2 linked regions of the Pedosphaera parvula Ellin514 genome follow. The main gene of each other region encodes a partner of the protein of the gene in region 2 in a complex. Links are inferred from orthologs where the notes say so. Each region holds a gene or a part of one and is shown on either strand. Other genes may lie near its edges.

Evidence for each region. Proteins that work in one complex are often made in the same cells at the same time.
Region 1: the proteins of secA (region 2) and secY are in contact, whole or in part, in a crystal structure (PDB 3DIN), measured with the Thermotoga maritima proteins. The link is inferred for Pedosphaera parvula Ellin514 from one-to-one orthologs. Residues at the interface, in WP_004082002.1 of Thermotoga maritima: Glu261, Ala262, Arg263, Lys300, Ala301, Arg302, Thr303, Ile304, Ile305, Leu323, Tyr324, Asp325, Pro326, Val329, Ser330, Tyr333, Ile336, Lys340, Phe345, Val349, Glu363, Phe364, Tyr374, Ser375, Gly376, Gly377, Glu393, Ile395, Thr482, Ser483; in WP_004081795.1 of Thermotoga maritima: Glu108, Gly109, Glu110, Glu111, Ala236, Glu237, Arg238, Arg239, Ile240, Thr241, Ile242, Gln243, Tyr244, Ala245, Arg246, Arg247, Val248, Thr249, Gly250, Arg251, Arg252, Val253, Tyr254, Gly256, Ala257, Ser258, Thr259, Tyr260, Leu261, Pro262.

The regions. Positions count from the first base shown.
Region 1 is NZ_ABOX02000010.1:111,834-114,892, reverse strand. The notes cover bases 56-3,042. They hold secY (preprotein translocase subunit SecY), read left to right. Parts: upstream 56-839; coding sequence 840-2,246; downstream 2,247-3,042. Other genes in these bases: map (type I methionyl aminopeptidase), read left to right, coding at 2,310-3,042; rplO (50S ribosomal protein L15), read left to right, coding at 347-820; rpsE (30S ribosomal protein S5), read left to right, coding at 56-337. Also shown: more of rpsE, read left to right, coding at 1-55; more of map, read left to right, coding at 3,043-3,059; infA (translation initiation factor IF-1), read left to right, coding at 3,047-3,059. UniProt on the Escherichia coli protein: The central subunit of the protein translocation channel SecYEG. Consists of two halves formed by TMs 1-5 and 6-10.
Region 2 is NZ_ABOX02000046.1:37,387-41,055, reverse strand. Bases 31-3,627 are described here. They hold secA (preprotein translocase subunit SecA), read left to right. Parts: upstream 31-367; coding sequence 368-3,427; downstream 3,428-3,627. Other genes in these bases: CFLAV_RS25165 (hypothetical protein), read left to right, coding at 3,432-3,627; CFLAV_RS25175 (cytochrome c biogenesis protein), read left to right, coding at 31-276. Outside these bases: more of CFLAV_RS25175, read left to right, coding at 1-30; more of CFLAV_RS25165, read left to right, coding at 3,628-3,669. UniProt on the Escherichia coli protein: Required for protein export, interacts with the SecYEG preprotein conducting channel.

The DNA of each region.
Region 1 (3,059 bases), on a different replicon or contig from region 2:
CCAGCACATGGTTGGCGTATCATTGAAAGATGCCACCATTCCACACGAAATCTTTTCGCACTATGATGGCGCCAAGATTCTCCTTCGTCCCGCATCACCTGGAACTGGCATCATCGCCGGCAAAACAGTCCGTGCCGTGTTGGAGTCTGCCGGTGTTAAGGATATTCTGAGCAAATCGCTCGGGTCCAAGAATCCGGCAAACGTTGTCAAGGCGACATTGCGTGCATTGCAACAGCTTCGCTTGCGCGAAGATATTTATCGTAGCCGCGGTTTGGCGGTGAAGAAGCCTGAAGCTCCGACAGCTCAGCCCACAGAAACAGTAGTAACTACAGCTTAATTTTAGAATATGCGTTTACACGATCTTAAACCCCGTCCTGGAGCGAAGCATCGCCGCAAGCGTATCGGCCAAGGTGAAAGCAGCGGCCATGGCAAGACGAGCGGACGAGGCGGAAAAGGTCAATCTGCCCGCTCTGGTAGCTCGATCCGTATCGGCTTTGAAGGTGGTCAGATGCCCTTGATTCGCCGTATTCCGAAGCGCGGTTTCAACAATGCTCAGCACACCATCGAGTTCATTCCCGTCAACTTGGAGTCTTTGAACCAATTTGAAGACGGCGCTCGTGTTGATGAAGTTGCGTTGCGGACTGTTGGCCTGGCAAATGGCCGGTTGCGCCGAATCAAAATCCTTGGCTCAGGTGAAATCACCAAAAGACTTACGGTCACAGCTCACGCTTTCAGCGCCTCTGCTCGCACTAAGATCGAGGCCAAAGGCGGGAAATGCGAAGTCGTCGGTAATAAGTCCGCCACGCCCGCAAAAGCCTAGGATATTTAATTACTGATCCATGTTTGCTTCCATAGTCAATACCTTTAGCAATTGCTTCAAAATTCCGGAACTGAAGTCACGGATTTTGTTCACGATGTTAGTGCTCGCGATCTGTCGCCTGGCTGCGTTTATCCGCATTCCTGGCTTGGATGGAGCAGCATTATCGGCCTACTTCCAGAGTTTGCCTCAAAGTGGGTCGTCCATGCTAGGCATGTATAGCTTGTTCACTGGCGGTGCACTTGAAAACTGCGCCGTGGGTGCACTTGGAATCATGCCTTACATCAGCGCTACGATCGTGCTTCAGTTATTGACTGCTGTCGTTCCCTCCCTGAGCAAGCTGGCTCGTGAAGAGAATGGCCGTACACAAATCATAAAGTATGGACGGTATTTGACCGTCTTGCTTTGCGTTGGGCAAGGGTTGTTCATGGCCATCGGCTGGGAAAATCCTCAGAGCATTTTTCCTGGCTTCAAAGGCAGTCTCATTCTGAGCGAGAACATTTGGTGGTATCGTATTCAGACGGTTTTGATTCTGACCACTGGCACGATGTTGCTTATGTGGTTGGGTGAACAGATTACGGAGCGCGGCATTGGAAATGGTATTTCCCTTATCATCACCATTGGTATCATGGCTCGTTTACCATCAGCGGGACGTGCTCTGATAGATATGTTTTGGCCATCGGGTGGCGTAGAAGCCAAATATCATCTATTGGGAACCGGCACGATCCTTGTAGTTCTTCTCGTGGCTGTGGTGGCTGGGGTTATAGCAGTCACCCAAGCTCAACGTAAAATACCAGTGCAATACGCCCAGCGTGCTGTTGGCCGCAAGGTTTATTCTGGCGGCACTTCATTCCTTCCGTTGCGCCTGAATTTTGCTGGTGTCATGCCGATTATCTTCGCCCAGGCCATTTTGATGGTGCCCCAAAAGGCATTTCAATTTCTAGGTGGAAGCTATCCTACGCTGGGCTTTCTCAAAAAGATTTCCATTGCCTTAAATGAAGGGGCATTTTGGTATTTGTTTCTTTATACCTTGATGATTTTGTTTTTCTCTTATTTTTGGACCGCGACGCAATTCAACGAACTTCAGATTGCGGATGATTTGAAGAAGAACGGTGGCTACATACCCGGTGTTCGCCCTGGCCAGGCTACTACGAACTTTCTGCACAATGCGATGAGTCGTATCACGCTCGCGGGAGCCGTGTTCCTGACAGTCATCGCTGTAATCCCAATCATTTTGTCCAGGCAAATGAATATTCCATTTCAAGTGGCAACCTTCTTCGGGGGGACCAGCATGCTTATTCTGGTGGGTGTTCTTTTGGACACCATGCGCCAGATGGAATCACACCTTGTCATGCGCAATTACGATGGTTTCCTTAAAGGTGGCAGGGGTGGTCGCGGTGGTGGGCCAAGGCTCCGAGGCAGGTTTTGATGTAAAGAAGAGGTAGCGAGAATTGAGTTTTATGCTACTTTTTCAAGCTCGAGCTGGCTAAACATGATCATTTTGAAAAACGACCGGGATTTGGAAGCTATGCGGCCCGCATGTGCCGTAGCCGGTTCGGTTTTGAATGATGTAGCTGCCTGGATCAAGCCCGGGATGACGACGAAAGAGATTGATGCTTATGCAGCTACCCGTATTAAGCATTATGGCGGGAAGAGTGCCTTCCTTGGATATCGCAAATATCCCTGCCAGATTTGTATTTCGGTGAATGATCAGGTTGTTCACGGCTTGGCGAGTAATCGGCAGGTACAATTTGGCGATATCGTGAGCCTGGATGTTGGCGTAGTCTATAACGGGTTTATTGGTGACACGGCCCGGACGATTGCGGTGGGTGGCTGTAGTGTTGTCGCGCAAAAGCTTATGGACGTGACTGAAAAGTCGCTGCATGAGGGTATTGCTCAAGCGATAGCGGGCAACCGGGTGATTGATATAAGCCGGGCCATTCAGAACTACGCGGAAGGTAATGGATTCAGCATTGTGCGTGAGTTTGTGGGGCATGGTGTAGGGCGTTCAATGCATGAGGAGCCGCAGGTTCCGAATTTCGTGGATGGAAAGTCGTCCCCGAAACTGCGGCCGGGAATGACGCTGGCAATTGAGCCCATGGTGAACGCTGGATTGCCGGGCGTAAAAATTTTGAATGATGGCTGGACAGTGGTGACGCAAGATGGTTCACTGTCCGCCCATTTTGAGCATACGGTGCTCATCACCGAGGGTGAGCCGGAGATTTTGACATGGCCCGAGAAG
Region 2 (3,669 bases):
AAGGAACGGGGACTGGCGAATATGGCCTTGGTAGGTAATATTGTGACGAGTTGGTCATGGTTCGGAGTGAACATGCTGGGAATTGGGCTCCACTCGTATGGATTTACTGATGCAGCCTTCCGCTGGTTGATGACATTTGTATTCAGCCAGTTGGTGTTGATAGGCTTAGGGCTGTTGCCCAGGCAGATGTGGAAGAGTTTCAGAGAAGAAGAAAATAGTGGTGCGCCACCGACGTCTGGCAAGCGTAAAAAGGAGATGGCTTCCGCTACTTCTTAATCAGGATTTCGCCCAGTTTTGGTGCTGTTAAAGGCTTTGACGTCAAAGCCTTCTTACCTTACCGTTCTATCGCTAATTCTCAAAGGTTTACATGATCGGATTTATTGTCAAAAAATTTATTGGTTCGAGAAACGACCGTGAGGTCAAGAAGCTTCGCCCCACGGCCGTGAAGATCAACGAGCTGGAGCTGGAGTTGCAAAAGCTCCCGGATGACGCGCTGCGTCAAAAAACGGCGGAGTGGAAGGCGCGTTTTGCAAAGATAGAAGACAAGCTGGAACTGGCCTCGACCTTGAATGAGATTTTGCCGGAGGCTTTTGCGGTGGTGAAGAGTGCTGCGCGCCGTTTGTGCGGGCAGGAAATCATCGTGCGCGGGCATCCTTTAAAATGGGAGATGGTACATTTCGACGTGCAGTTGATCGGTGGTATCGGACTGCATAATGGCAAGATTGCGGAAATGGCGACGGGTGAAGGCAAGACGTTGGTGGGAACTTTGCCGGTGTATTTGAATGCTTTGACCGGTCGCGGCGTGCACGTGGTTACCGTCAATGATTACCTGGCGGCACGCGATAGCGAGTGGATGGGTGCTCTTTATAAATTTTTAGGCCTGACTGTGGGTTGTATTTTGCATGATCAACCGCCGCAAGTCCGTCGCGAACAATATGGTTGCGACATTACCTACGGCACCAATGCGGAGTTTGGTTTTGATTATCTTCGCGACAACGGCATGGCTTCCCGCAAAGAGGAGCAGGTGCAACGCGGTCATTATTTCGCGATTGTGGACGAAGTGGATTCCATCCTCGTGGACGAGGCGAGAACGCCGTTGATCATCAGTGGGCCAGCCGTTGTCAACGTGGACAACCAATACGGCGAGTTCAAGCCGGCGGTGGAATCGTTGATTCAAGCCCAAGGCAAGCTATGCAGCCGGTATATACGGGAGGCAGAAGAGCTTTTGAAAAAGTTGAAACCAGAGGATGGTTCCAATCCTAAAAGTCCGGAAGCACTGGAGAAGGAAGTGGGATTGTTGCTCTACCGTGTGAAGGTCGGCCAGCCTAGATCAGAGGAATTGATGAAGCTGCTGGAAGACCCAACTGTCCTCCGCATGATGAATAAGGCGGAATTGGAATTGCATGGCGATCAATCCAAGAAGGATCTTTACGCCCAGAAGGAAGAGTTGTTTTTCGCGATTGATGAGAAGAGCCACGAGGCGGATTTGACTGAAAAAGGTCGTGAATACTTAAGTCCCAAAGATGCCGACGCGTTCATGTTGCCGGACATTAGTACGGCATTGCATGAAATTGATAACGGTGCTGAGACTGATCCTCGCAAGCGCGTGGAAGCCAAAGCGAAGGTTCAATCAGAATTTGAAACCAGGGCACAACGCATCCATTCCATTTCCCAGCTGCTCAAGGCTTACAGCCTTTACCAAAAGGAAGTCCAATATATCGTTCAGGACAACAAGGTTATCATTGTCGATGAAAACACGGGCCGGCCAATGACGGGCCGTCGTTGGAGCGACGGTTTGCACCAGGCAGTGGAAGCGAAGGAAGGCGTGGAAATTGAACGTGAGACTCAAACCCTGGCAACGATTACCATCCAGAACTACTTTCGTCTTTATGAAAAGCTGGCAGGTATGACCGGTACGGCTGAAACCGAAGCTGGCGAGTTTCACGACATCTACAAGCTTGGTGTGGCGGTGATCCCCACGAATCGTCCGGTTCAGCGCAAGGATGCCAACGATTCTGTCTATAAAACGAGGCGTGAGAAATACAACGCCGTTTTAAAGGAGATCCAAACCATCCACCAGCAAGGGCGACCCATTCTAGTTGGCACCATCTCGGTGGAAGTGAGTGAAATACTTTCGCGACTACTAAAAAAGGCCGGCATTATTCACTCGGTGTTGAACGCCAAGTACCATGAGCAGGAAGCGGAAATTGTTTCACGTGCCGGCCAAAGAAGCGGCGTGACGATTGCCACGAACATGGCTGGTCGTGGAACGGACATCAAGCTCGGCCCGGGGATTGCTGACCTCGGCGGCTTGCACGTCATCGGCACTGAACGTCACGAATCCCGTCGTATCGACCGCCAATTGCGCGGTCGTTGTGCACGCCAAGGCGATCCTGGTTCCTCACACTTTTTCATTTCGCTTGAGGATGATTTGATGCGTTTATTCGGCTCAGACCGGATCGTCAAATACATGGAGAAGATGGGATTGGAAGAGGGCCAGGAACTGGAGCATCCGTTGTTGAATCGTTCCATCGAGCAGGCCCAGAAGCGGGTGGAGCAGCACAATTTCCAGATTCGCAAACGCACGCTCGAATATGACGATGTGATGAACAAGCAGCGCGAAGTCATTTACGGCTTCCGCAACGAGATCATCAATTCCGACGATGTGCGTGACCGCCTGATGGATATCATGGAAGAAGTCGTGATCCAGAAGGTGGAACAGTTCACGGCTTCCGATGCCGATATGACGGAATGGCGATTGCGCGGTCTGTCCGACTGGGTAAATCTGAATTTCCCTCTGGGTATTCCAGAAGAGCAATTTGAAAAGGCTGCCAAGGCTGGCAATGAAGAGCCGGTGGCTGGTTCGATTTATGATGGATTGAATCCGGCCCAGTTTGCACTGTGCAACTTTATTTCGGACAAGGTGCATGATGCTTACAAGCTGAAGGTGGATTTCGAAAATCCGGAAGCATTGAAATCGATTGAGCGTTACACGATTTTGAGCGCCATCGACAAGTTGTGGCAGGAGCACCTCTATGAGATGGACAGCCTGCGTTACAGCATCGGTTTGCGAGCGCATGGCCAGCGCGATCCGTTGATCGAATACAAAGCCGAGGCATTCAAGATTTTCGAAGAGTTGATGGTGAACATCAAGTCGGAGATTTGTCACAACATTTTCCGTAGCGCCTCCAGCTTGATGGCGTTCGAGAACTTTCTGCGCAATGTGCCGAAGGTGACCGAGCATCAGGACACCAACGCGTTTGGCGGAGCGGCAGCCCAGACTGGCGGCAATGCCAGTGACATGGTGACTGAAGCCAGTGAAGCGATTGAGAAGGCCAAACCGGTACGCACCGGCCCGAAAGTAGGTCGCAATGACCCTTGTCCATGCAAGAGCGGCAAGAAATATAAGCAATGCTGCGGCAAGTAAGCGCTTGTTAAATAGGCTTGCAGGGCGGGCTGGGTTTTGGTTCAGTGCAGTTGATTTGCAACTGGAAAGAAAATTCCATTTCGTTGCGAAACCAGCCCTTGCTGGTTTGCTGGCCATCCTGTTGCTCTGCTTCTCCACGCTGGCCGCGAGTCCGACGCTCCATCAACTGATCCATTCCGATTCAGCGCCGGACAGCCAGTCCTGCGTTGTTTGCCTGCTGGCACAAGGGCAGGCAAATTCGG